4 regions of the Enterobacter sp. FW301-JW81 genome follow, and region 1 is predicted to be linked to each of the others. Evidence: predicted binding sites of a transcription regulator. Region 1 holds the regulator's gene; each other region holds the start of a gene.
What was found. Region 1 encodes CRP, which controls carbon source genes, mostly activating them, when cyclic AMP is high. Its sites were predicted from a motif close to ATGTGANNNNNNTCACAT; they were not measured.

Region 1 (3,591 bases):
ACTTCGGCCCGGAAGCCAATGACTTCGGCCTGCTGGAGCAAACCTTCCACGAATATGGCCTGAGCGGCACAGGGCAGTCCCGTAAGTATCTGCACACTTACGACGAAGCCGTGCCCTGGAACCAGGTACCGGGCACCTTTACCCCCTGGCAGCCGCTGCCGGAACCCACCGACGTGCTGTTCTACGAAGGATTACACGGCGGCGTGGTCACGCCCCAGCACGACGTGGCGCGCCACGTGGATCTGCTGGTCGGGGTGGTTCCTATCGTTAACCTGGAGTGGATCCAGAAGCTGACGCGTGACATGAGCGAGCGCGGCCACTCGCGCGAGGCGGTGATGGATTCCGTCGTTCGCTCAATGGAAGACTACATCAATTACTTAACGCCGCAATTCTCCCGCACGCACATTAACTTCCAGCGCGTGCCGACGGTGGACACCTCCAACCCGTTTGCCGCCAAAACGATCCCTTCTCTGGATGAGAGCTTTGTGGTGATCCATTTCCGCAATCTTGAAGGCATCGATTACCCCTGGCTGCTGGCGATGCTGCAGGGCTCGTTTATTTCGCACATGAATACATTGGTGGTGCCGGGCGGAAAAATGGGACTGGCAATGGAGCTTATCATGACGCCGCTGGTGGAGCGGCTGATGGAAGGGAAGCAGATCGCATAATCATTTTTGCCCGGTGGCGCTGCGCTTACCGGGCCTACAATCCGTAGGGCGGGTAAGCGCAGCGCCACCCGCCAAAAGATTAAGCCTCGATCACTTCATACGAATGGGTAATTTTTACCGCTTTCTCCAGCATTAACGCCACAGAGCAGTACTTCTCCGCAGACAGGTCCACCGCGCGTGAGACCGCCGCGTCTTTCAGCGCTTTACCGGTGACAACAAAGTGAAGATTAATGTGGGTGAACAGGCGTGGCGCCTCTTCCCGGCGCTCTGAGGTGAGTTTGACCTCGCAATCCGTCACGTCATGACGGCCTTTTTGCAGAATCGACACCACGTCAATCGCGCTGCATCCGCCTGCCGCCATCAGCACCATTTCCATTGGGCTTGGCGCTTTATCACCGGAGTTACCATCCATCAAAATCTGGTGTCCTGACGCGGACTCGCCCAGGAACGTTAAACCTTCAACCCACTTCACGCGCGCTTGCATATTTTTGAACTCCAACGTTGCATTTTTGGTGACAGATTACGCGTGCGTTACATTTCTCGCAATGGAAGGCGACCTGCATCATGCTGAAGCGAGACACCAGGAGACACGCGGCGAAAGCTATGCTAAAACACTCAGGATGCTACAGTAATACATTGACGTTACACGTGTATGCAGAGGACATCAAACTTTACTGGCTGCGAAACGTTACGGTAGCCGACTTCCCAGGGTATGGGTAAGAATTCGATTGCAACCCCAGAGTCCGGATGCATCTGATGACTCTGGTGACAGCTTATAACAGAGGATAACAGCGCATGGTGCTTGGCAAACCGCAAACAGACCCGACTCTCGAATGGTTCTTGTCTCATTGCCACATTCATAAGTACCCATCGAAGAGCACGCTGATTCACCAGGGTGAAAAAGCGGAAACGTTGTATTACATCGTTAAAGGCTCGGTGGCAGTGCTGATCAAAGATGAAGAAGGGAAAGAGATGATCCTTTCTTATCTGAACCAGGGCGATTTCATCGGTGAACTGGGCCTGTTTGAAGAGGGCCAGGAACGTAGCGCCTGGGTTCGTGCAAAGACAGCATGTGAAGTGGCTGAAATTTCTTACAAGAAGTTCCGTCAGCTGATTCAGGTTAACCCTGACATCCTGATGCGTCTTTCTTCCCAGATGGCGCGCCGTCTGCAGGTCACCTCTGAGAAAGTGGGTAACCTCGCCTTCCTGGACGTAACTGGCCGTATTGCACAAACGCTGCTGAACCTGGCGAAACAGCCAGACGCAATGACCCACCCGGACGGCATGCAAATTAAAATTACCCGTCAGGAAATTGGTCAGATCGTCGGTTGTTCCCGTGAGACAGTGGGCCGTATCCTGAAAATGCTGGAAGATCAAAACCTGATCTCCGCCCACGGTAAAACCATCGTGGTCTACGGAACGCGTTAATTCCGCTTAAACGGCGTGTCACCGCAGGGTGTCACGCCGTTTTTGTCTCTACTCCCCATGTGGCGCAGGCTGATCTATCACCCCGAAGTTAACTACGCACTGCGACAAACGCTGGTGTTGTGTCTTCCTGTGGCCGTGGGCTTGATCCTCGGACATCTTCAGCAAGGTCTGCTGTTTTCTCTCGTGCCCGCCTGCTGCAACATCGCCGGTCTGGACACGCCGCATAAGCGCTTTTTCAAACGTCTGACTATTGGCGGCTGCCTGTTTGCGGGCTGCAGCCTCGCCGTACAGCTTCTGCTTGCCCGGGACATCCCGCTGCCGCTGATCCTGACCGTGCTGGCCATGACCCTCGGCGTCACCGCCGAAATCAGCTCGCTGCACGCCCGCCTGCTTCCCGCCTCGCTGATTGCGGCCATTTTCACGCTGAGCCTCGCCGGGAATATGCCGGTGTGGGAGCCGCTGCTGATCTACGCTCTGGGGACGCTGTGGTACGGGCTGTTCAACTGGTTCTGGTTCTGGCTGTGGCGCGAACAGCCGCTGCGTGAATCTCTGAGCCTGCTCTATGTGCAGCTGGCGGATTACTGCGAAGCCAAATATACCCTGCTCACCCAGCATACCGATCCGGAAAAATCCTTGCCGCCGCTGCTGACGCGCCAGCAAAAGGTGGTAGATCTGATAAGCCAGTGCTATCAGCAGCTGCACATGCTCGCCGCCAACAAAAACCACGAATACAAACGGCTGCTGCGCACCTTCCAGGTCGGTCTCGATCTGCAGGAACATATCTCCGTTAGCCTTCACCATCCGCAGGAGGTACAAAAGCTGGTCGAGCGCAGCCACGCCGAAGCGGTGATCCGCTGGAACGCGCAGACAGTATCGGCACGTCTGCGGGTCCTGGCTGACGATATTCTCTACCACCGCTACCCCACGCGCTTTAACATGGAAAAACAGCTCGGCGCGCTGGAGAAAATCGCACGCCAGCATCCGGATAACCCGGTTGGCCAGTTTGCCGCCTGGCACTTCAGCCGCATCGCCCGCGTGCTGCGCACGCAGCGCCCGCTTTATCCCCGCGATCTGATGGCGGATAAGCAGAAACGGTTGCCGCTACTGCCCGCGCTCAGAAGCTATCTTTCTCTTAAATCATCCGCCCTGCGCAACGCCGCCAGGATCAGCGTTATGCTCAGTACCGCCAGCCTGATGGGCATGGCGCTGCATCTGCCGAAACCCTACTGGATCTTAATGACCGTGCTGTTTGTCACCCAGAACGGCTACGGCGCCACGCGGGTGCGTATTCTGCACCGGGCCGGCGGAACGATGGCCGGGCTGATTATTGCGGGCGTGACGCTACACTTCCACGTGCCGGAAGGCTATACCCTGGCTGGCATGCTGGCGATTACGCTGGTGAGCTACCTGATTATCCGCAAAAACTACGGCTGGGCGATGGTGGGCTTTACGGTGACGGCGGTGTATACCCTGCAGCTGCTCACGCTCAATGGTG
Region 2 (3,591 bases), on a different contig from region 1:
GAACAGTTTCTTGTCCTGCTCGAAGCGGATGAACGGGTTCTGACGGCTGGAGGCTTTAACTTCGTCGAGCTTGATCTTGTCAATCTGACGGGCGCGCGAGGTCGCCTGACGCGATTTAGAGGCGTTGGCGCTGAAGCGGCTGACGAAGGACTGCAGGTCAGCAATCTGTGCTTTCTTCTTGGCGTTGTCGGCCAGCAGACGCTCGCGCGCCTGGGTGGCCGCCGTCATGTATTCGTCGTAGTTGCCCGGGTAAACGCGCAGCTCGCCGTAGTCCAGATCCGCCATGTGCGTACAGACCATGTTCAGGAAGTGACGGTCGTGCGAAATGATGATCATGGTGCTGTCGCGATCGTTCAACGTCTGCTCCAGCCAGCGGATGGTGTCGATGTCCAGGTTGTTCGTCGGTTCATCGAGCAGCAGAATGTCCGGGTTAGAGAACAGCGCCTGCGCCAGCAGGACACGCAGCTTCCAGCCTGGCGCAACTTCGCTCATCGGGCCGTAATGCTGTTCAACGGGAATGCCTACGCCCAGCAGCAGCTCGCCCGCGCGCGCTTCCGCAGAGTAACCGTCCATCTCGCCGTACTGCGTTTCCAGATCGGCCACTTTATAGCCGTCTTCTTCGCTCATTTCAGCCAGGGCGTAAATGCGATCGCGCTCCTGCTTTACTTCCCACAGCTCCGCGTGCCCCATGATCACCGTATCAAGTACGGTGAATTCTTCGAAGGCGAACTGATCCTGACGCAGCTTACCGATGCGCTCGTTAGGATCGAGCGAAACGTTGCCGAGCGTCGGCTCCAGGTCACCGCCGAGGATCTTCATAAAGGTGGATTTACCGCTACCGTTGGCACCAATGAGGCCGTAACGGTTGCCGCCGCCAAATTTGACGGAAATGTTTTCGAACAGCGGCTTACTGCCAAACTGCATAGTGACGTTGCTGGTAACTAACACGGGGAGATTCCTGCGAAAAGTGTGATAAACACGGCATTATGCCACAATTCCGAATTGAGATCCCGTGTTGCGGCAATCCACTAAACTTTAACAAAATCGAAAAAAATGTGATTTCGTACACATCTGAATTCCCTGTTAGCGGGAATGCACATATAATGCGCTCCCATCACAGATTCAGACTTATCAACTCATCGCCTGAATGGCTTAGATACCTCGCACAACATGAACATGAAATTAACAACGCTTTTTGCGGCGGCGTTAGCCGTAGTAGGTTTTTGTAAGACCGCTTCTGCGGTGACGTATCCGCTGCCGACCGACGGTAGCCGTCTGGTGGGACAAAACCAGGTGGTCACCGTTCCGGAAGGTAACTCTCAGCCACTCGAGTATTTCGCTGCGCAGTACCAGCTGGGCCTGTCTAACATGCTGGAAGCGAACCCGGGCGTAGACCCGTATCTGCCGAAAGCGGGTACCGTGCTGAATATTCCTCAGCAGCTGATCCTGCCGGATACCGTTCACGAAGGTATCGTGATTAACAGCGCGGAAATGCGTCTGTATTACTATCCGAAAGGCACCAACACCGTTATCGTGCTGCCAATCGGTATCGGCCAGTTGGGTAAAGACACCCCAATGAACTGGACCACCAAAGTTGAGCGTAAGAAAGCGGGCCCAACCTGGACGCCGACGGCCAAAATGCACGCGGAATACATCGCTGCAGGCGAACCGCTGCCAGCCGTTGTGCCGGCAGGCCCGGATAACCCAATGGGTCTGTACGCGCTCTACATTGGCCGTCTGTACGCCATTCACGGTACCAACGCCAACTTCGGTATCGGCCTGCGCGTGAGCCACGGCTGCGTGCGTCTGCGTAACGAAGACATCAAGTTCCTGTTCGAAAACGTGCCGGTCGGTACGCGTGTGCAGTTCATCAACGAACCGGTGAAAGCGACGTCTGAGCCAGACGGCAGCCGCTACATCGAAGTGCACAACCCGCTGTCTACCAGCGAAGATCAGATCAACAACAACGAAGTCGTACCAGTTACGCTGAACAGCGCGGTGCAGGCTGTAACCTCTCAGCCAGACGTGGAAACGGCGATTGTCGATCAGGCTGTGCAGAACCGCTCCGGTATGCCGGTGCGTTTGAACTGATCATTCTGAAGCATTAAAGTATCTTAAAAGACCCCAAATCATCGGGGTCTTATTACTCGCAATCCCCACCACGCTCATCCTTTCGGAACAGCAATTATTGCCGTAAGTCCCATTCTTGCCATTTTCTGCTAAGTCAGCGGGGTTACATCTGATCCTCTAAGTGCTATGATGCGCCTACTTATAAAATCAGTTTTATCTGTATTTATAGGGTCTTTTTTATTTCCTGGAGCACACTTAGTTCGATGATCAGCATTAACTTAACAACAACAAAATCGCGCCTTTATCTCTGTTCGCAAACAGTATGGTCACTGGCGAACCAGAGTAAGAAGGTCGATCTAATTGTTGTGTGGGTCTCCAGCACACCTTATCTCAGTGACGAAGGCATCACTGAAGAACCTGAATGGGCGCAGAAAATTCGCCAGACGGGTACAACCCTGGTTTTTAAATGGGTTAAAAACACCGGGCCTTATCGTAAACTGTTCCCGGCGCTACAAGAGGCAACCAACGACGATATTCTGATTTATGCCGACGATGACGCTATCTATAACGAAATTTGGGCAGAAACCCTGCTGGATGATTTCTACCGCCACAATCAGGAATATGTGGTTGCTGCGCGCGTGCGTGAAACAGTAAAGAAGAAGAAAGAACTTCTTGATACCTATCGTAATTTTCCGCTTATCACCGTGCCAAAAGTTGTTGAGCAAAACTATATCATCACTGGTCTCGGTGGCGTTGTGCTCAAGAAAAATATGATTCCGGAGTATTTCCATTTTAACGAGGATTTTATTAAGGTCTGTCCTCGCGCGGATGATATTTGGATCAGCAAACTGATTCAGCTCACCAAAACACCAGTTTATGTTTCTGCACAGAGTATTCGTTTTGTTCATGAGATAATCCATGACTATGGATTATCTCGCGACAATACCAGCAAAATAAAACGCTCCTGGCTTCAAAAAATCCGCTTTACATTGAAGCCTGGTCAAATCCAGCATCTGTGTCAGAACGATCTTTACATAAAAGACACGGACAGCTATTTCGAGTCGTGCGCCTGAAAACCTGATTATCCGTTATTCACGATCACGATCCCGCCGTGGTCGTAACGATAGTGACAGTGGGCATACTCCAGCGGTGTGCCATCCTCCAGATAGATCACCTGCTCGACCTCCAGCACCGGGTCGCTCTCTGCACAGACCAGATGCTGCATGTCCAGCGCATTCGGCTTTAACGCCCGCACCACCCGGTACGACCCCATAATTTTCAGCCCCAGCTTCTCCTGGAGATACTGGAACACCGAACCTTCAAGATGGCTTTTCGTCAGGCCGGGCACCAGATTCATCGGCATCACCGTGGAATCCAGCGACATGGGTTCGCCGTTGAGCAGACGCAGACGGATAAAGTCATAGACGGGCGCATCGGCGTTAATCATCAGCGACGCCTGTTCTTTCTCGTTCGGGAAGCGCAGCTCAAAATGGACTACCTGGCTGGTTACCTTGCCCAGGT
Region 3 (3,591 bases), on a different contig from region 1:
ATCCACGGGCATCGGCAGTTCGGCCAAAATCTGCTGCGTCTCGCTGAGGATATCGAGCAGCAAAACGGCCATGCTGCGCTGGCTTGCCGGGCGGTATTCCGCGCTGAACAGCCCGGCAATCAGCTCTTTGAACAACGCTGTCGCCATAATCACGTGAACCTCTTCTTTCCGCTTAAAAGGCTCGCATTGCGATATCAGCGTCGGGCTAAACCAGACCGCACGGAGCTCCGTTGTGGATAGCACGCTGTAGGTGTGTTCCTGAAAGGGAGGGATCCACAGCGCGCGCTGCGGCGGTATGACCCAGCGTTTGCTGCCGGTTTCGACCAGCATGACCCCTTTGATGGCAAACAGTAGCTGCCCCTGCGAATGCTGGTGAGGCGGATCCACTTCGCCGCGCGTATAGCTAATGGCCCCTCTTGACCATCCGATGGCATCGTCGTGAATTGGCGTTTTATCGATAACGGTTGGCATTTCACATTCCCCCCTTCCTCTTATGATGCTGCTTGTACACGTAACCAGAGAGAGACGCAATGCACATCCATTTTATCATTCATGAACATTTCGAAGCGCCAGGCGCCTATGAGATCTGGGGGAAAAATCGCGGCTGTCGTCTGAGCTACACCAGAGTTTATGAGGGCGATCCTTTACCCGAGGAGCTGGGGCGCACAGACCTGCTTATCATCATGGGAGGCCCGCAGTCACCCGCCACTACGCTTGAGGAATGCCCCTGGTTTGATGCACAGGCGGAAAAGGCACTCATCAGCCGCGCGATAGAGGCAGGTAAAACGGTGATAGGCGTTTGTCTGGGCTCACAGCTTATCGGTGAGGCGCTGGGCGCAGCGTTTTGTCATAGCCCGGAAAAAGAGATCGGCAAATTTCCCGTCAGGCTCACGGATGCAGGCAAGGCGAACCCGCTGTTTAAGGACTTTGGCAGCGTGCTGAACGTCGGTCACTGGCATAACGACATGCCGGGGTTGACGCCGCAGGCTAAGGTTCTCGCTTACAGCGAGGGCTGTCCCCGCCAGATCGTGCAATACGGCGAACGGGTTTACGGTTTTCAGTGCCATATGGAACTGACGCCGGAGGTGGTAGAGCTGCTGATTGAGCATTCGCAGAACGACCTCCGCCGTGCGGGTGAATTCCGTTTTGTCGAAACGGCGGAAAAAATCCGCTCCCATGATTATGGCGAAATGAACCAGGCGCTGTATTCCTTTCTCGATAAACTGACCGCCTCGCGCTGATGCAATCTCTGGCGCGTCACTTCGCCAGCGCAATCCCTTTCCTCTAAACTGTAGCCTGTCTCCATAAGGTGATACCGGACGTTCCATTCTGGAATGTCTGGTATGCTCAAAATTCATGATGTGATCCATGGCACATTTTTAGGTTTAATTGTATGATGAATGCGTTTCAGCAAGGACTATCACCATGAGTAAATCATTGAACATTATCTGGCAATATCTGCGCGCATTCGTCCTGATTTACGCCTGCCTGTATGCCGGGATTTTCATCGCGTCGCTGCTGCCTATCACCATTCCCGGCAGCATTATCGGTATGCTGATCCTCTTTGTTTTGCTGGCATTACAAATCTTGCCCGCAAAGTGGGTCAACCCCGGCTGCTTCGTTCTCATTCGCTATATGGCGCTGCTTTTCGTGCCTATCGGCGTCGGGGTCATGCAGTATTTTGATTTGCTCAAGGCCCAGTTCGGCCCGATTGTGGTCTCCTGCGCGGTCAGTACGCTGGTGGTTTTCCTGGTAGTGAGCTGGAGTTCGCATCTGGTGCATGGCGAACGTAACGTGATTGGGGAGAAAACAAAAAAATGATGGCCAATATCTGGTGGTCGCTGCCGTTAACCCTGGCGGTGTTCTTCGCCGCGCGTAAGCTTGCCGCACGTTTCAAAATGCCCTTGCTGAACCCGCTGCTGGTGGCGATGGTGGTGATTATTCCGTTCCTGCTGCTCACCGGCATTCCTTATGAACGCTACTTTGCCGGCAGCAAAATTTTAAACGACCTGCTGCAGCCCGCCGTTGTCGCGCTGGCCTTTCCGCTTTATGAGCAACTGCACCAGATCCGCGCTCGCTGGAAATCCATCATTACCATCTGTTTTGTGGGCAGCCTTGTGGCGATGATCACCGGGACGTCGGTGGCGATGCTGATGGGGGCTTCTCCGCAGATTGCGGCCTCTATCCTGCCGAAATCGGTGACTACGCCTATCGCGATGGCGGTCGGCGGCAGCCTCGGCGGTATTCCGGCCATCAGCGCGATGTGCGTTATTTTCGTCGGGATTCTCGGCGCGGTGTTTGGCCACACCCTGCTGAACGCGATGCGTATTCATACTAAGGCTGCACGTGGGCTGTCGATGGGCACCGCTTCGCACGCGCTGGGCACCGCCCGCTGCGCGGAGCTGGACTATCAGGAAGGGGCGTTTAGCTCCCTGGCGCTGGTGATCTGCGGGATTATCACCTCCCTGCTGGCCCCGTTCATTTTCCCGCTGATCCTGGCGGTAATGGGCTAAAATTTGCGATGCGTCGCGCAAATTTCATTTTGATTTCATAAGTTGCATACATAATGAGAAGTGGATCACATATAAAGCCCTGACGGCTCCGTAAACTACCGATCCATTAACCTTTATGAGGCAAACGCCATGCACCCACGTTTTCAAGCTGCTTTCGCCCAGCTTGCAGAGAATTTGCAGTCAGCCCTGGCTCCCGTTCTGGCAGATGCACACTTCCCCGCCCTGCTGACGGCTGAGCAGGTCACGATGCTGAAACAGGCAACGGGACTGGACGAAGACGCGCTGGCTTTCGCACTGCTCCCCCTGGCCGCCGCCTGCGCGCGGGCCGATCTCTCCCACTTCAACGTCGGGGCCATTGCGCGGGGCGTCAGCGGCACCTGGTACTTCGGCGGCAATATGGAGTTCCTGGGCGCAACCATGCAGCAAACCGTTCACGCCGAGCAGAGCGCCATCAGTCACGCCTGGTTGCGCGGTGAAAAAGCGCTGAGCGCCATTACCGTGAACTACACCCCGTGCGGCCACTGCCGTCAGTTCATGAACGAGCTGAACAGCGGGCTGCAGCTGCGCATCAACCTGCCGGGTCGCGCGCCGCACACGCTGGCGGATTACCTGCCGGACGCGTTTGGCCCGAAAGATCTGGAGATCAAAACGCTGCTGATGGACGAGCAGGACCACGGTTTCGCCCTGTCCGGCGATGACCTGAACCAGGCGGCCATTGCCGCTGCCAACAAGAGCCATACGCCGTACAGCAAGTCCCCGAGCGGCGTCGCGCTGCAGTGCCGCGATGGCCGTACCTTTAGCGGCAGCTATGCGGAAAACGCCGCGTTTAACCCAACGCTGCCGCCGCTGCAGGGCGCACTTAACCTGCTGAGCCTGAACGGCTATGACTACCCTGACATTCAGCGCGCCATTCTGGCCGAAATTGCCGATGCGCCGCTGATTCAGTGGGATGCAACCGCCGCGACGCTTAAGGCGCTCGGCTGTACGACGATTGACCGCGTGCTGCTTGCGTAATCCTTCCGGCGGGCAGAAATGCCCGCCCGTTTGCTGAAAAACCCCTCAGTTGAGTCTCTGTTTC
Region 4 (3,591 bases), on a different contig from region 1:
GAAAGCAGGCCGACCACCGCCTGGCTCAGGTGCCACGGAGAGAGCATCAGGCGATAGCCAATATAGTTAAACAGCGTAACGAAAGAGCCCATCAGCAGGAAGCCTGCCAGGAACAGGCGCGGCAGCCCCTTGTCGCGCCAGTGCAGGCGGAAGTTGATAAACAGCGTTTTCGGGCGCAGGGAGGTAGGACGGAAATGACGCGACTCCGGCAGAATTTTCCAGAACATCAGGGCTGATGCCAGCGCAAAACACCCGATCGCGGCCAGCGCAATACGCCAGTTAAAGAAGTCCGTGAACACCCCGCTCAGCAGGCGTCCGCTCATCCCGCCGATCGAATTCCCGCTGATGTAAAGCCCCATCGAGAAGGCAACAAAGCTCGGGTGGATCTCCTCGCTAAGGTAAGTCATCCCGACCGCCGCCACGCCGCTGAGCGATAGCCCAATCAGCGCGCGCATCACCAGAATGCCGTGCCAGCTGGTCATCATGGTCGAGAGTAGCGTACAGACCGAGGCCAGCATCAGAGCCGTCACCATCACCTGCTTGCGGCCAATGGCGTCGGAAAGCGGGCCGGTAAAGAGCAGGCCAACCGCCAGCATACCGGTAGAAATCGAGAGTGAAATGCTGCTGCTGGCAGGCGATACGCCAAACTCGTGCGAAAGCACGGGCAGGATCGGCTGAACGCAATAGAGCAGGGCGAAGGTCGCCAGACCGGCGGAAAAAAGCGCCAGCGTAACGCGCATAAATTGGGGGGTACCACGTTTAATAAACTGAACCGGCTGCGATGCGGCGGGTAAATCATTGATGTCGCTGGCCGGATCGATATCAATGGAAGTTGTACGACTCACACAGTTTCCTTGCTTAAACATCCCCGTGATTTCTGGTGACGGGTATGACCACCTCTTCAGGGTAGGAAAATGTAAATATTCTGTCTAATATATTAATAATCTCAAATGATACTTTAAAAATATGAATATCGAGCTGCGTCATCTCCGCTACTTTGTCGCCGTCGCCGAAGAGCTGCATTTTGGCCGCGCGGCGGCACGGCTGAACATCTCTCAGCCACCGTTAAGCCAGCAGATTCAGATCCTGGAACAGCAGGTCGGGGCGCGTCTTCTGGCCCGCACCAACCGCAGCGTGAGCCTGACGGCGGCGGGAAAGCAGTTTCTCGTCGACAGCCGACAAATCCTGAGCATGGTCGAGGATGCCGCCGCCCGGGCAGAACGGCTGTATCTCGGGGAAGCGGGAGAACTGCGAATCGGGTTTACCTCGTCCGCGCCGTTTATCAGCGCCGTCTCGGAGACCCTTTCGTCATTTCGTCGCCATTTCCCGGATGTTCACATTCAGACGCGCGAAATCAATACCCGCGAGCAGATCGCGCCTCTGAACGAAGGTTCGCTGGATCTGGGGCTGATGCGTAATACCCAACTGCCGGATACGCTGGCGTGGCAGGTCATTCTGCGCGAGCCGCTGATGGCCATGATCCCGCGCGATCATCCGCTGGCGTCGCGTCCGTCGGTGTCGCTGGCAGAGCTGGCAAAAGAGCCGTTCGTCTTTTTTGACCCGCAGGTCGGGACGGGGCTGTACGACGATATTCTGGGGCTGATGCGCCGCTACGACCTTGCGCCGGTCATTACCCAGGAAGTCGGGGAAGCGATGACCATTATTGGCCTGGTCGCCGCCGGGCTGGGGGTGTCTATTCTCCCGGCCTCCTTTAAAAGGGTACAATTGCGCGAAATGCGCTGGGTGACCATCGCCGAAGAGGACGCCGTTTCAGAGATGTGGCTGGTCTGGTCAAAACATCGTGAACAGAGCCATGCCGCGCAGCGCTTCAAACAGCAGCTCATCACCGCCTCTTTAGGGTGATATTTCCAGGGAAAAGTGAGCGAAAATGTGCGGTAAATCACATGGCTAAGTAAATATTTGACGACAGCCATGCAAGTGCTTCACCATAGCCCACAGTTTATTTCGAAGCTCGAAAATAAGGGAGTACGAGGTGGTTGCTGATAGTCAGCCAGGGCATATCGATCAGATTAAGCAGACCAACGCTGGCGCGGTGTATCGCCTGATTGATCAGCTTGGTCCGGTTTCGCGTATCGATCTTTCGCGCCTGGCACAGCTGGCACCCGCCAGTATCACCAAGATTGTCCGCGAAATGCTGGAAGCGCACCTGGTTCAGGAAACGGAAATTCAGGAGCCGGGCAGCCGCGGCCGTCCGGCCGTCGGGCTGGTGGTCGAGACGGAAGCGTGGCACTACCTGTCGCTGCGCATCAGCCGGGGGGAGATCTTCCTCGCGCTGCGCGATCTCAGCAGCAAGCTGGTGGTGGAAGACCGGCTTGAACTGCCCCTCAACGCGGAAGAACCGCTTCTCGATGCGATTGTCACGCACATCGATCACTTCTTTATTCGTCACCAGCAGCGGCTTGAGCGCTTAACCGCGATTGCCATCACCATGCCGGGCATTATTGATACCGAAAATGGCATTGTTCACCGCATGCCGTTTTATGAAGACGTCAAAGAGATGCCGCTGGGCGAAGTACTGAAAAACCACACCGGCGTGCCGGTCTATATTCAGCACGACATTAGCGCCTGGACCATGGCGGAGGCGCTGTTCGGCGCCTCCCGCGGCGCGCGGGATGTGATTCAGGTGGTCATCGACCATAACGTCGGGGCGGGCGTGATCACCGACGGACGTCTTCTTCACGCCGGAAGCAGCAGCCTGGTGGAAATTGGACACACCCAGGTCGACCCGTACGGCAAGCGCTGCTACTGCGGGAACCACGGCTGTCTGGAGACCATTGCCAGCGTGGAAAGCGTGCTGGAACTGGCGCAGGTGCGGCTCGGCCAGTCCATGAGTTCGTCGCTGCACGGCCAACCCCTAACGGTAGATTCACTCTGCGCCGCCGCGCGCCAGGGCGATCTGCTGGCGAAGGACATTATTACCGGCGTGGGGAATAACGTTGGCCGCATTCTGGCGATTATGGTGAACCTCTTTAACCCGCAAAAAATCCTCATTGGCTCGCCGCTCAGCCAGGCGGCGGAGATCCTGTTCCCGGCGATCTCGGCCTGCATTCACCAGCAGTCGCTGCCCGCCTACAGCAAAAATATTGCGGTAGAAAGCACCCAGTTTTCCAACCAGGGCACGATGGCCGGCGCGGCGCTGGTCAAAGACGCCATGTATAACGGCTCGCTGCTGATCCGCCTGTTACAGGGTTAACTCTTTTCCGCAGATGTAAGAAAAATTGCGCTATCTCAAGCCGGGTAGCGCACGCATCCCGTAGACTTCCACCACTGAATTATTTACCTGGTTTATATTTTCGAAGCATACCCAAGAGGTGGAGTGAGTCATGCTTAAGCGTTTCTTTGTTACTGGTACAGATACCTCTGTCGGCAAGACCGTTGTATCCCGCGCATTGCTGCAGGCTCTTGCAGCAAGCGGTAAACGCGTGGCAGGGTACAAACCGGTCGCAAAAGGGAGTAAAGAGACGCCAGAGGGATTGCGTAATAAAGACGCCCTGGTGCTGCAAAGCGTCTCGTCGCTGGAATTGCCTTATCACGCGGTCAACCCCATTGCGTTAAGCGAAGACGAGAGCA

Region 2: a site for CRP is predicted at 1,054-1,071, ahead of ldtB (L,D-transpeptidase). Genes of this name have one in related genera too.
Region 3: a site for CRP is predicted at 1,360-1,377, ahead of AC3WOK_RS08780 (CidA/LrgA family protein). Genes of this name have one in related genera too.
Region 4: a site for CRP is predicted at 1,889-1,906, ahead of mlc (sugar metabolism global transcriptional regulator Mlc). Genes of this name have one in related genera too.

Annotation. Positions count from the first base shown of each region.
Region 1 is NZ_JBYTBA010000008.1:145,072-148,662, reverse strand. It holds gene AC3WOK_RS21305 (phosphoribulokinase) at 1-668, shown strand, start outside; gene AC3WOK_RS21300 (OsmC family protein) at 748-1,152, opposite strand; gene crp (cAMP-activated global transcriptional regulator CRP) at 1,464-2,096, shown strand; gene AC3WOK_RS21290 (YccS/YhfK family putative transporter) at 2,154-3,591, shown strand, end outside.
Region 2 is NZ_JBYTBA010000001.1:90,962-94,552, reverse strand. It holds gene AC3WOK_RS00430 (ABC-F family ATPase) at 1-948, opposite strand, end outside; gene ldtB (L,D-transpeptidase) at 1,171-2,091, shown strand; gene AC3WOK_RS00420 (glycosyltransferase) at 2,334-3,143, shown strand; gene AC3WOK_RS00415 (GntR family transcriptional regulator) at 3,152-3,591, opposite strand, start outside.
Region 3 is NZ_JBYTBA010000002.1:391,390-394,980, reverse strand. It holds gene AC3WOK_RS08790 (AraC family transcriptional regulator) at 1-471, opposite strand, end outside; gene AC3WOK_RS08785 (type 1 glutamine amidotransferase) at 531-1,241, shown strand; gene AC3WOK_RS08780 (CidA/LrgA family protein) at 1,426-1,821, shown strand; gene AC3WOK_RS08775 (CidB/LrgB family autolysis modulator) at 1,818-2,513, shown strand; gene cdd (cytidine deaminase) at 2,643-3,527, shown strand.
Region 4 is NZ_JBYTBA010000001.1:791,299-794,889, forward strand. It holds gene AC3WOK_RS03850 (MFS transporter) at 1-845, opposite strand, end outside; gene AC3WOK_RS03855 (LysR family transcriptional regulator) at 967-1,863, shown strand; gene mlc (sugar metabolism global transcriptional regulator Mlc) at 1,994-3,214, shown strand; gene bioD (dethiobiotin synthase) at 3,345-3,591, shown strand, end outside.